3 regions of the Chromobacterium violaceum ATCC 12472 genome follow, and region 3 is predicted to be linked to each of the others. Evidence: predicted binding sites of a transcription regulator. Region 3 holds the regulator's gene; each other region holds the start of a gene.
The links. The regulator FNR, encoded in region 3, switches genes on or off when oxygen is low (the NO sensors DNR and NnrR bind a similar motif). The targets are predictions, from matches to a motif close to TTGATNNNNATCAA.
Positions count from the first base shown of each region.

Region 1: the regulator FNR is predicted to act here: its motif matches at 1,542-1,555, upstream of pflB (formate C-acetyltransferase).
Region 2: the regulator FNR is predicted to act here: its motif matches at 2,051-2,064, upstream of CV_RS21345 (universal stress protein).

Region 1 is NC_005085.1:1,486,511-1,490,982, forward strand. It holds gene CV_RS23400 (hypothetical protein) at 60-536, opposite strand; gene CV_RS06890 (formate transporter FocA) at 579-1,361, shown strand; gene pflB (formate C-acetyltransferase) at 1,633-3,960, shown strand; gene pflA (pyruvate formate-lyase-activating protein) at 4,045-4,472, shown strand, end outside.
Region 2 is NC_005085.1:4,638,326-4,642,797, reverse strand. It holds gene CV_RS21355 (glycine betaine uptake BCCT transporter) at 1-295, opposite strand, end outside; gene CV_RS21350 (TlyA family RNA methyltransferase) at 689-1,435, shown strand; gene CV_RS21345 (universal stress protein) at 1,485-1,961, opposite strand; gene CV_RS21340 (glutamine synthetase family protein) at 2,394-3,740, opposite strand; gene CV_RS21335 (methyl-accepting chemotaxis protein) at 3,944-4,472, opposite strand, start outside.
Region 3 is NC_005085.1:3,942,674-3,947,145, forward strand. It holds gene CV_RS18035 (RNA methyltransferase) at 1-584, shown strand, start outside; gene CV_RS22350 (DUF1853 family protein) at 574-1,485, shown strand; gene fnr (fumarate/nitrate reduction transcriptional regulator Fnr) at 1,535-2,281, opposite strand; gene hemN (oxygen-independent coproporphyrinogen III oxidase) at 2,388-3,794, shown strand; gene CV_RS18055 (methyl-accepting chemotaxis protein) at 3,964-4,472, shown strand, end outside.

The DNA of each region.
Region 1 (4,472 bases), 2.3 Mb from region 3:
TTCCAATAGGACTCCTTGGTGCTGTTTTTTTAATGTATTGAATTTAAAGGTGTTTGAATTTACGGGTGGGTGATCTGGATTGCGGCGCTGGTATGTTTTTGGCATTTATGGGCGAGTGTTCGATTTCTAATAGAATTGTTCGAAACAGTACTTGTTGCGATGAGTAATCGATAGCTAAATGTTCGAATTCGAAAATAAATAATAACAAAATGAACATTTGTTTTTCGAATTGAATGACTCACGCCGACCAAGGCAGGCCATCCCATCGCGGCGGCGCGGGTGGCGGGGCCGCCATGCCGCGTGCGCGACGGACCGTCGAGCGCGGAAAGCGTCGGCTTTGACTGAATCGGTTTGCAAATCAGCGTCTTGGTATTTCTTGCATCGGCGTGCCGGGAGCAGGGCGGGGGATCACGCGCCTGCGGCAAGGGTTCGGCAGGGTATGGACTATTGGCTTGATTGTTATCAAACACAAATTTACTAAAACGAACATAAAATTTTCGTGAAGTCGCATCGGATGCGAACGGCTGGGCCGGCACCGATCTGCGCCAGCTTACCCACTATTGAAGAGACGAAACGAAATGAGCCACTCCTCTACACTCGCCTACGTGGTCGACGAGGCAGCCAGCAAGCAAAAGGTGCTGCTGTCCGAGCCGGGCCGCTACCTGCTCAGCGCCGCCATGGCCGGCGCGCTGATCGCCGTGGTGCTCGCGGTCAGCCTGAAACTGGGCCAGGTGTTCTTCGCCGCCGGCGACGCCGGCTATTACATCGCCACGTCGGGTTTCTTCGGCGTGGCCCTGGTCAGCATCATCGTTTGCAAGGTGGAGCTGTTCACCAGCAATGTGATGTATTTCACTGTCGGCCGACTGAGCGGCCGCTGCCGCACCTGCAATCTGCTGCGCAGCTGGGCGATGGTATATATAGGCAACCTGATCGGCGTGCTGCTGTTCGTCGCGGTGCTGGCCGGCGCCGGCGGCATGGGCGCGCTGCCGGCCAACCACCTGCTGTTCAATGTGGTGGAGCACAAGGTGCACGCGTCCACGATGGAAATCTTCTGGAAGGGCGTGCTGTGCAACTGGGTGATCTGCCTGGCGGTGTGGGTGCCGATGCGGCTGGCCAACGAGGCGGCGCGCCTGCTGATCATCATGCTGCTGGTGTTCGTGTTCTTCTTCTCCGGTTTCGAGCACAGCATCGCCAACATGGCTTTCTTCGCGCTGGCCAAGCTGCAGGGCATGGCCGCGCTGGAGTGGGGCGACATCCTGCACAATATGCTGCCGGCCACGCTGGGCAACATCGTCGGCGGCGCCGTGGGCGTCGGCCTGGTGGTGTTCCGGCTGGAACGCCACACGCTGCAGGCGGTCTGATAAGGCAGCAAGGCGTTTGCGCCGGTGAACGGCATGTAAATGTTCGATTTCGAATGTAGTCGGCGCGGTACATGGCGTACCGCGCCGATTTTGCTATAAACCATTGAGAAAATAAGGAGATTGGACGCATCCGGCATGTTGCGGCGCGGGATCGAAAGCGAGCCGGAAGCGGCGGGCTACTTGACTAAGATCAAGCGAAATTTTCGAATCCGAATGTACGATGTGTTCAATATCTAACACTTACTGGATCAGCCAAGAAGGAGGCACCCAGATGGACGCCATCACTCAGAATGCTACCCAAGCCAACCCGTGGCGCGATTTCGTCGCCGGCGACTGGCAGAGCAAGGTCGATGTCCGCAACTTCATCCAGCTGAACTATCAGCCGTACGAAGGCGACGACAGCTTCCTGGCTGGCGCCACCGAGCGCACCAAGAAGCTGTGGGATACCCTGGGCGAACTGCTGAAGCAGGAACGCGCCAAGGGCGTGCTGGACGTGTCCGCCGACCGCGGCTCCTCCATCACCGCGCATGACGCCGGCTACATAGACCAGGCCAACGAAGTGATCGTCGGCCTGCAAACCGACGCCCCGCTGAAGCGCGCCATCATGCCGAACGGCGGCCTGCGCATGGTCGAGAACGGCCTGGAAGCCTTCGGCTTCAAGCTGGACCCGATGATCAAGGAAGTGTGGGAAAAGTATCGCAAGAGCCACAACCAGGGCGTGTTCGACGTCTACACCCCGGAAATCATGGCTTGCCGCAAGTCCGGCGTGATCACCGGCCTGCCCGACGCCTACGGCCGCGGCCGCATCATCGGCGACTACCGCCGCGTGGCCCTGTACGGCACCGACTTCCTGCGCGCCGAGCGCCAGCAAGTGTTCCATGAACTGGACAACGCTACCTTCACCGACGACGTGATGCGTCTGCGCGAAGAGCTGTCCGAACAATTCCGCGCGCTGGACGAACTGAAGCAGATGGCCGCCAAGTACGGCTACGACATCAGCCGTCCGGCCGCCAACGCCCGCGAAGCGGTGCAATGGGTGTACTTCGCCTACCTGGCCGCCGTCAAGGAACAGAATGGCGCCGCCATGTCCTTCGGCCGCGTGTCCACCTTCCTGGACATCTACATCGAGCGCGACATCGCCGCCGGCGTGCTGACCGAAGAGCAAGCCCAGGAAATGATCGACGACCTGGTGATCAAGCTGCGCATCGTCCGCTTCCTGCGCACGCCGGAATACGATCAGCTGTTCTCCGGCGACCCGACCTGGGTGACCGAATCCATCGGCGGCATGGGCCAGGACGGCCGCACCCTGGTGACCAAGAACAGCTTCCGCTTCCTGAACACCCTGTACAACCTGGGCCCGGCGCCGGAGCCGAACCTGACCGTGCTGTGGTCCACCCGCTTCCCGCAGGGCTTCAAGAACTTCTGCGCCAAGGTGTCCATCGATACCAGCGCCATCCAGTACGAAAACGACGATCTGATGCTGCCTTACTGGGGCGACGACTACGGCATCGCCTGCTGCGTGTCGGCGATGAAGATCGGCAAGCAGATGCAGTTCTTCGGCGCCCGCGCCAACCTGGCCAAGGCCCTGCTGTACGCGATCAACGGCGGCCGCGACGAGAAGTCCGGCGCGCTGGTGGCCAAGGGTTTCGAGCCGATCACCAGCGACGTGCTGACCTACGACGAGCTGATGCCCAAGTTCGAGAAGATGATGGACTGGCTGGCCGCCACCTACGTCAAGGCGCTGAACTGCATCCACTACATGCACGACAAGTACGCCTACGAGCGCATCGAAATGGCGCTGCACGACCGCGACATCGTCCGCACCATGGCTTGCGGCATCGCCGGCCTGTCCGTGGCCGCCGACTCGCTGTCCGCCGTCAAGTTCGCCAAGGTGCACATCATCCGCAATGAGGAAGGCCTGGCCGTCGACTACAAGATCGAAGGCGACTACCCGGCTTACGGCAACAACGACGACCGCGTCGACGACATCGCCGTGTGGCTGACCCAGACCTTCATGGATCGCATCAAGGCCCAGCCGTACTTCTACCGCGACTCCAAGCCGACCCAGTCGGTGCTGACCATCACCTCCAACGTGGTGTACGGCAAGAAGACCGGCAACACGCCGGACGGCCGCCGCGCCGGCGAACCGTTCTCCCCGGGCGCCAACCCGATGAACGGCCGCGACGTGAAGGGCTTCGTCGCCGCGGGCGCCTCGGTGGCCAAGCTGCCGTACGACTCCGCGCTGGACGGCATCAGCTGGACCGCTTCGGCCACGCCGGACGCGCTGGGCCACACCGCTGAAGAGCGCATCCTGAACCTGGCCAACTGCCTGGATGGCTTCTGCTCCGCGCACCCGACCGAGTTCAGCAGCGCCAACTGCACGCCGTTCGACTGCGAAGGCGAGCGCCACATCGCCGGCGGCGGCTTCCACGTCAACGTGAACGTGTTCAAGCGCGAAACCCTGCTGGACGCGATGGAGCATCCGGAACTGTACCCGCAGCTGACCATCCGCGTGTCGGGCTACGCCGTGAACTTCATCAAGCTGACCCGCGAACAGCAACTGGACGTGATCAACCGCACCTTCCACGGCAAGATGTAAGCTGATACTGGCCTCAAGCAGCAATGGGCGGGGCTTCCTTCCGGAACGCCCCGCCTTTTTCATGGATATACCGGAGATACGGCAATGACCCCACCCATCGCCGCAGACTACACCGCCCAGGCCGTCAGCACCGACACCATAGGCTATTTGCATTCCACCGAGAGCGGCGCCGGCGTCGACGGCCCCGGCATGCGCTTCGTGTTTTTCGTTTCGGGCTGTCAATTCCGCTGCCTGTACTGCCACAACCCGGACACCTGGAAGCTGCACAATGGCCGCCAGGTCAGCGTCGAGCAGGCCTTGTCCGAAGTGGCGCCTTACGCCCGTTTCCTCAAGTTCGCCGGCGGCGTCACCATTTCCGGCGGCGAGCCGCTGATGCAGCACGAATTCGTCGGCGAGCTCTTCCACGAGATCAAGCAGCGCTTCGGCCTGCACACCGCGCTGGACACCCAGGGTTTCCTGCACGAGCGCGTGTCTGATGCGTGGTTCGACGACGTCGATCTGGTGATGCTGGA
Region 2 (4,472 bases), 700 kb from region 3:
CGCCCCAGAACACCAGGCCGATGCCCATGCCGGCGGAAAACAGCATGGAAAACCAGCTCAGGCGGGAGAATTCCGGCTCTTCGTCCTCCTTGCCCAGCCGGATGTGGCCGAAGCGGCCGAAAGCCAGGTAGAGGGCGAACAGCAGGAAGCCGAACACCGACAGCAGGTAGAACCAGCCGAAGCGGGAAATGGTGAAGCTCAGCCACTCCGAGGCGGCGGCGGTCATGTGTCCGGGGGCGACGGCGCCCCAGAGCGCGAACAATACGGCGAACAACAAAGACAGGCGTAGGACCATCGGAACTCCTTGCATGGCGGCGAGGCGCCCCGCTCGGGGCGCGCGACCGTGATGGATGGTGGCGTATGGCGCGGCAGGGCCGCGGGCGAAGCCGGCGATGGCCGGCGCGAAGACCCCGCCCGGGCAAAGGCCGGACGCTGGCGGGGCGAGACAGCGCAAATGGGTATGATTCTACGGATTGACGGGCGGCGTACCCGTTCTGGCAGAGATGGCTGTCTGAATTATTGAATGAAATCAATCAATTGCTTTTTAGATTATCATTATTAGCGTTTTCTTGTAAACAGGGAATGTGGCATTCCGCGCAGAAGGCCCGGGCGGGCGGCCCGGCTTGACAGCGGATGGCGGCTTCGCCAACCTGTCGCGTTCATCGGGATGCGGGCATCGGGAGCGGACATGATTCGAGTGGATATTTTGCTGGTGGAACAAGGGCTTGCCGCGTCGCGGACCGCGGCGCAGAACCTGGTCGCGGCCGGCCGCGTCAGTTGCCGCGGCGCGGTGGTGGCCAAGCCCAGCCAGAAATTTCCAGCGGATGCGGCATTCGACATCGTCGCCGACGAGGCCGACCGCTACGTGTCGCGCGGCGGGCTGAAGATGCGCGGCGCGCTGGACGCCGCCGGGCTGGAGATCGCCGGCTGGACCGCGCTGGACGTCGGCCAATCCACCGGCGGCTTCACCGACTGCCTGCTGCAGGCCGGCGCGCGCCGGGTGGTGGGCGTGGACGTCGGCCACGACCAGCTGCACCCGCGGATGCGCGAGGATGCGCGGGTCCGCTACTTTGAAGGCGTCAACGCCCGCGCGCTGGACCGCGCGGCGCTGCTGGCCGCCAACGACGGCGACGGCTTCGATCTGATGGTGTGCGACGTGTCCTTCATCTCGCTGAGCCTGGTGCTGCCTTCCGCCTTGCCCTTGTTGAAGCCGGGCGGCCGGCTGCTCAGCCTGGTCAAGCCGCAGTTCGAGGTGGGGCGCGAGGGCTTGTCCAAGGGCGGCATCGTCCGCGACGAGACCCTGTACCCGCTGGTGAGGGACAAGATAGATCGGGTGCTGGCCGAGCAGAACATGCAGACGCTGGCCTGGTTCGACAGTCCGATCAAGGGCGGCGACGGCAACCGCGAGTTCTTCGTCCACGCCGGGCGGCGCTGAGAAACGGCAAGGCCCGCGCGAGGCGGGCCGGCGTGTTGCGGGCCAGGGCTTACTCGACGCGGATGTCGTCGTCTTCCTGGCTGCGCACCACCAGCAGCGGACACTGGCTGCGGCGCAGGATGTCCTCGGCGAAGCTGCCCAGGAACAGATGGGCCAGGCCGCTGCGGCCATGAGTGCCGAGCACGATCAGATCGGCCTGCTGCGCGCTGGCGTAGCCTATCAGCAGATCGGCCAGGTCATGGCCGCCTTCCCAGCTTTTTTCCAGATGGCTGACCACATTGCTCAGGCCGGCGTTGCGGGCGATCTCCTGCGCGCGCGCCAGCGCTTCCTGGCCCTGCTGCAGCGCCAGGTCGTAGCCGGGGTCGCCGGCGTAGACGCCCAGGCTGTCCACGGCCAGATCGCGCAGGCTGGCGACATGGATCAGGGTCAGGCGCGCTTCGGTGAACTTGGCGACGCGTATGGCCTCGTGCAGGGCTTTGTCGGAATTGTTGCTGCCGTCTATCGCGGCGATGATGTGACGATACATGGGCTGCTCCTTCGCGAACTACCGCTTGGTGGGATGCCTTCAGCATACTCTGATGGCGGCGGCGATGTCTCGCCGGGCGAGCGCGGGTGTTGATCCAGGGCAAATGCGTGGCCGCGATGCTTGGCTCGAATCAGGCTATGGGTTTGGCTCATGGAGTCCGCTGCGCGGACGAATGTTTGCATGGCGGGGCTGCCCGCCGAGCAGGTCGGGGAGCTGTTTCGCCTGCTCCCTATCACTGAGCGAATCAGAGATTCGCACGCAGTCACCCCTAGGCGACCCCTGCGGTCCGAGAAACCCCGGCAAAACAGCCTTGATCCAGGCGCCGCCGATCGAAAAAACGGCGGCTTAAAGGCCCCTGGAGCCAGGCTGCTTTGCCGGCACGGGCCGAAGGGGATGTGGCGCCTGTCGACAAACAATCAACGTTGGGACGCTTTAGACCAGAAACCCCAGATATTGCCGTTCCCAGGCGGTGACCTGGCGATGGTAGTCGTTCAGCTCCACCTCCTTCACCGCCAGGTAGGCGCGGCTGAAGTCGGCGCCGAACAGCTCCTCGGCGCAGCCGGCGGCCATCGCCGCGCAGGCGGCGTCCAGCGTGGTCGGCAGGCTGGCGGCCTGCTGCTTGAACACATTGCCGTGCACCGCCTCGTCCGGCACCAGCTTACCCTCTATGCCGGCGAGGCCGGCGCCCAGGCTGGCGGCCAGCGCCAGATAGGGATTGGCGTCGCAGCCGGGCAGGCGGTTTTCCACCCGCCGCGCCTCGGGGCCGGATACCGGCACCCTGAGGCCGACCGAGCGGTTGTCCAGCCCCCAACTGAGGTTGACCGGCGCCGCCATGCCCTTGACGAAGCGGCGGTAGGAGTTGGGATTGGGACAGAACATCGGCATCAGTTCGGGCAGGAAGCGCTGCAGGCCGGCGATGAAGCCGAAGAATTCCGGGCTTTCCGAGCCGTCGGCGCGGCTGAAGGCGTTGCGGCCCTGGCGGTCCACCACGCTCTGGTGGATGTGCATCGAGCTGCCGGGCTGGCCGGGCAGCGGCTTGGCCATGCACACGGCGCTGAGGCCGTGGCGGTGGGCGATTTCCTTCAGCGCGGTCTTGAACAGGAAGGTATCGTCGGCCAGCTTCAGCGCGTCGCCGTGCTTGAGGTTGATCTCGAACTGGCTGGGGCCCATCTCGTGCACGCAGGTGTCGGTGGCGATCTCCAGCGTTTCGCAGGCCTGGTACAGCTCGTCGAAGAACGCCTCCAGTTCGCCCAGCGCGGAGAAGCCGAAGGCGTCGAAGCCGGCCTCGCGGCGGCCGCTGGCAAGCTGGGGCGGCTGGAATGGCTGCGCCGGGTCGCCGTGGGCGGCGAACAGGTAGAACTCGAGCTCCGGCGCCACCACCGGCGCCCAGCCGTGGGCGCGGTAGCGCGCCAGCACTTGCTTCAGCACCGAGCGCGGCGCTAGCGGCGACAGGCCGCCGTCGTGGTCGACGCAGTCGCAGATCACCATCGCGCGCGGAGTCTTGGCCCAGGGCATCGGCCGCAGCGTGTCGTAGTCCGGCGCCAGCGTGACGTCCGGATCGTGCTCGCCGTAAAAGCTGTAGTCGGGGAATTCGCCGACGCAGCTTTGCAGCGGCACCGCGCGCGCGATGCGCAGCGGCTGCCCTTGGATGAAGGCGGCGGCGGGCAGGGTCTTGCCGCGGGGAAAACCATGGACATCGGCAAAGGCGAGCTCGACGTCTCGCACCTTGCTGTGTTGCAGCCATTCGGCTCGGCCTGCGGGCATGCGGGCTTCGGACATACGTTTCTCCACTGAGCTTGCGGGATTCCTGTCCGTCCTCGGTGTTTTTTTTGCTGTCATGGAGCATGTGCCCGTTGCCATTATGCCAGCCGCAACGGCGGCGGCAAGTGCGGCGTGCGTGGAGCTGGCCTGTGTCCTTGTTGCGAGCGCCTCGCGGCCGTTTTCGGGAAACGGCCGCTTGCCGGAAAATGCCGGACGGACGCTCAGAGCCGGAAGCGGCTGACCGTCTGGTGCAGATTGGACGCCTGCTGGTCGATGGCGCGCACCGCCTCCACCGCGTGGCTGACCGAGTTCTGGGTTTCCTCGACCACGCCGGCCACCTGCTCGACGTTGCCGGCGATATTGGTGCCGGCCTGGCTTTGCTCGCCCATCGCCACCACCACGTTGTGCACGTGTTCGAGCGCGGTGGTCGCCTGCTGGCTGATGGATTCCAGCGTTTCCGCCGCCTGGTGCACCTGCTCGACGCCGGCCTGCACCGCGGGGCGGATTTCGTCCATGCGGCCGGAGACGTTGCCGGTCTCGTTGATCACCGCCTGCACGATGTTGCTGATCTCGTCGGTGGCGCTGGCGGTGCGTTCGGCCAGCTTGCGCACCTCGTCGGCCACCACCGCGAAGCCGCGGCCCATCTCGCCGGCGCGGGCGGCCTCGATCGCGGCGTTCAGCGCCAGCAGATTGGTCTGGTTGGCGATGTCGCGTATGGTTTCGGCGATGCTGCTGATGCTGCGGCTGCGC
Region 3 (4,472 bases):
GCGCGGTGGACCTGCTGGAGAACGCCACCGTGGTCGGCTCGCTGCGGGAGGCGTTGTCCGACGTCACCGTCGCCTGCGCGCTGACCAGCCGCCGCCGCGAACTGACCACCCCGCTGTCCACTCCGCGCCAGACCACGCCGGAGCTGATCGCCCGCGCCCGCGACGGCGAACAGGTGGCCCTGGTGTTCGGCAACGAAACCTTCGGCCTGTCGATCGAGGAGGTGGAGCAATGCAACCGTCTGGTGACCATCCCCGGCAACCCCGATTACTTCTCGCTTAACCTGGCGATGGCGGTCCAGGTGATGACCTACGAGCTATTCAGCCACACCGGCGTGGACGTGGAATACCTGCGCGCCGAGGGCGAGGCGGCGACGCAAAGCGAGGTGGACGGCATGTGCGGCCACCTGGAGCAGGCGATGGACGAGATCGGCTACTTCCAGCGCCGCAACAGCGAGCGGCTGATGCGCCGGATGCGCACCATGTTCCACCGCGCCGGCATGCTGCGCGAGGAGATCGACATCCTGCGCGGTTTCTACAAACAGGTGCAGCGCACCGCTTCTGGCCGCTCCGGAGATGCCGACTGAGCCCGGCCTCACCCTGCCCTACGCGCACCCCGCGGTGCGCGACCTCGCCTTCCTGCTGACCTCCCCCTCCCCCTGGCGCTGCGGCGCCGATCTGCCGCCGCAGCGGCTGCTGGGCCTCCGCGGAGAAGCGCTGCTGGCCAGGCTGGACCGCGCGCCGGCCGCGCTGGAAGCCTGGCTGGCCGCCGCCCCGGGCAAACGACTGGGCAAATATGCCGAACGGCTTTTTTCCTTCTGGTTCCGCCATGCGCCGCACATTGATCTGATCGCGGAAAATCTCAAAGTCATAAACAGCGAGCGCCGCACGGTGGGGGAGTTCGACTATCTGCTGCGCGTGGATGGCGAGCCCTGGCACCTGGAAACGGCATGCAAGCTTTACCTTTCCCTGGGCGAGACCGCCGACGATCTGCTCGGTCCCGGCCTCAACGATGCCTGGCGCTTGAAAGCGACCAAAATAACCACACAGCTGCAACTGTCCCGCCATCCCGACGCGCTTCCCCTGCTGCCAGACGGCTTTCATGACTGCCGGACAGGCGCCCGGATCTGCGGCTGGTTCTTCTATCCGCCAGGCCGTTGTCCGCCGGCGCCGCTCGATTGCGGCCAGCTGCGCGGCTGGCTCGCCCCGCTCGACACCGACTGGCCCCGGCTGTATGAAAATTCCCGCTGGGCCTGGCTGCCCAGGCTGTCCTGGCTCGCGCCCGCGCTGCGGACGGCAGCCGACACGGAGGACGAAGCCTCGCTGCGCGCGCGGCTGCGGGGAGTCGACGCGCCGCAGATGCTGGCCGAACTGCAGCCGGCCGGACACGGCCGCTGGCGGGAAGCGGCGCGCGGCTTCGTCTCGCCGCCCGGCTGGCCGGACGCCGAGCGCCTGGCCGCGCTGCGGCTCAAGATCGCGCAGGCATGAAAAAAGGCAGGCTGCGCGCCTGCCTTTGTCGCAAAGACCTTCCGCCGGCTCAGTGGCCGTCGGCGTGCATGCAGCCCGAGATCAGGTTCTTCAGCTCGGCCAGCTGCACCAGCTGGATGTGCTTGTGATCAACGGTGATCCAGCCTTGCTGCTGGAACTTGGACAGCGTGCGGCTGACCGTTTCCAGTTTCAGGCCCAGGAAGCTGCCGATCTCCTCGCGGCTCATGCGCAGGATGAAGTCGTTGGCGGCGAAGCCGCGGGTGGACAAGCGCTGCGACAGGTTCAGCAGGAAGGCGGCGATGCGCTCCTCCGCCTTCATATTGCCCAGCAGCAGCATCACGTTCTGGTCGCGCACGATCTCGCGGCTCATCAGCCGGTAGAAATGGTGCTGCAGGCTGGGGATGTCGCGGCACAGCGACTCCATGCGGGTGAACGGCAGCTCGCATACCTCGCTGTCCTCCAGCGCCACCGCGTCGCAGCTGTGGTTGCTGGACGAAATGCCGTCCAGGCCCATCAGCTCGCCCGACATCAGGAAGCCTGTCACCTGCTCGCGGCCGTCCTGGCTGGCGACACAGGTTTTGAAGAAGCCGGTGCGGATCGCGTACAGCGACTTGAAGGACTCGCCGCTACGGAACAGGTATTCGCCGCGCTTCAGGCGGCGGCTCTGGCGGATGACCGCGTCCAGCTGGCCCATTTCCTCGCGGTTCAGGCCGACGGGCAGGCACAGCTCGCGCAGACTGCAGCTGGAGCAGGAGATTTTCAGCGTATGCAGGGAGGTGTGGTTTTGTTCAGACATGCTGTGTTTGCTACAAGCCGGCGAAGCTTGACCCTTATCAAGGCGGAATTCACAAGTTTTTCGCAAATTTACCAGTCCTCCAGAAGTTTTACCATCCGAATACGACATGAAAACTACCCACCCCTTCTCTCCCGCCCATTTCGTCTTCGATCGCGAGTTGATCGAAAGGCTGGATGGCGCGGGGCCTAGATACACATCCTACCCGACGGCAGATCGTTTTACGTCAAATTTCTCGACGCAAGACTATCTGGACAAATTGCGCCAGCGTCAGATCGGCGCCAACCGCAAGCCTCTATCATTATACGCTCATATACCATTTTGCAACACCATCTGCTATTACTGCGCCTGCAACAAGATCATCACCAAGGACAGCAGCAAGGCCGACCTGTATTTGGATTATCTGGAGAAGGAAATCAGTCTGGTGTCCGCGGAGCTGGGTTTCCGGGAAAAAGTGATACAGCTGCACTTCGGCGGCGGCACCCCCACCTTTCTGTCCGATGCCCAGCTTGAGCGGCTGATGGGCATCCTGGGAACCCATTTCGAATTCATGAGCGACGGAGAATATTCCATAGAGATAGATCCGCGCAAGGTAAAACGCGAAACCATGCTGAAACTGGCAGATTATGGTTTCAATCGCGTCAGTGTGGGCATACAGGATTTCGATCCGGCGGTGCAGCAGGCGGTGAACCGGGTGCAGACCGTGGAGGAGACCCGCGCGGTGATCGACGCCGCCCGCGAAGGCGGCTTCAAGTCGGTCAGCCTGGACCTGATCTACGGTCTGCCGCTGCAAAGCCGCGAGACCATGCGCGACACGCTGCAGAAGGCGCTGGCGCTGGATCCCGACCGGCTGTCGCTGTACAACTACGCCCATCTGCCCAGCGTGTTCAAGCCGCAGCGCCGCATCAACGAGGCCGAGCTGCCCAGCGCCGCGCTCAAGCTGGACATCCTGCAGGACGCGGTGAAGACGCTGACCGACGCCGGCTACGTGTTCATCGGCATGGACCATTTCGCCAAGCCCGACGACGAACTGGCCGTCGCGCTGCGCCAGGGCCGGCTGCAACGCAACTTCCAGGGCTATTCCACGCATGCCGACTGCGACATGCTGGCCTTCGGCGTCTCGTCCATCGGCAAGGTGGGATCCTGTTACAGCCAGAACGACAAAACGCTGGAGGGCTACTACGCGGCGCTGGACCAGGGCCGGCTGCCGGTGGTGCGCGGCTTGACGCTGGACAGCGACGACGTGCTGCGCCGGACCATCATCCAGAGCCTGATGTGCCGCTTCGCGCTGTCGGTGGAGGCCATCGAGGAGGTCCACGGCATCAACTTCGCCCAGTATTTTGCGGCGGAAATGCCACAGATACGCGAATTCCAGCAGCAGGGACTGTTGTCCTTCGACGGCGACTTCCTGATGGTGGAGCCCAAGGGCCGCTTCCTGATCCGCAACATCGCGATGATCTTCGACCGCCACCTGCGCGAGCGCGAGACCCAAGCCCGCTACTCCAGAACTATCTGAGCCTCTTCCCGGCGGGGTTTCTCCGGCCCCGCCGTTCCCGGCGGAACTGTTCCTAAGGCGGGTAGCGCTTATTTTTCCCTGCGTGGTAAGCAAAATCACTTATACAAAGGGTATGCAAGCGTGCCGGGCAGAACCAGGCGCGGCAGCCCGCTTTTGCAAGGAGCCGCCCATGTCCACGCCCATCGTCAGGCTGATGCAGCGCCTGAGCTATCCGCAGCGCTTCGCCGTGATCGGCGTGCTGTTCGCCGCGGCGCTGCTGTACCTGGTCTACGGTCTGTACCGCAGCAACCAGGACAATATCGAATCCACCGCCAAGGAAAAAGTGGGCGTCGCCTACATGCGGCCGCTGACCGCGATGCTGGCCCAGGCGCAGCAAGGCCAGGAAGTGGCGGTGCGCGCCGCGCTGGGCAACGCCCAGGCCCGGAACGAGCTGCCCTCGGCCATGCAGCAGCTGCAAGGCAAGTGGCAGGCGCTGCAGGACGCCAACGGCCGGCTAGGCGCCGAGCTGGCCAGCGACGCCGCCTGGAAGGACGCCTCTGCCGCCTGGGACAAGCTGAAGGCCACGCAATCCGCCCAGCCTACGCAATGGATCGCTGCCTACGGCAATCTCAGCGACAAGCTGAATAATCTGATCGGCGTCATCAGCGACAATTCCAACCTGACGCTGGATCCGGACAT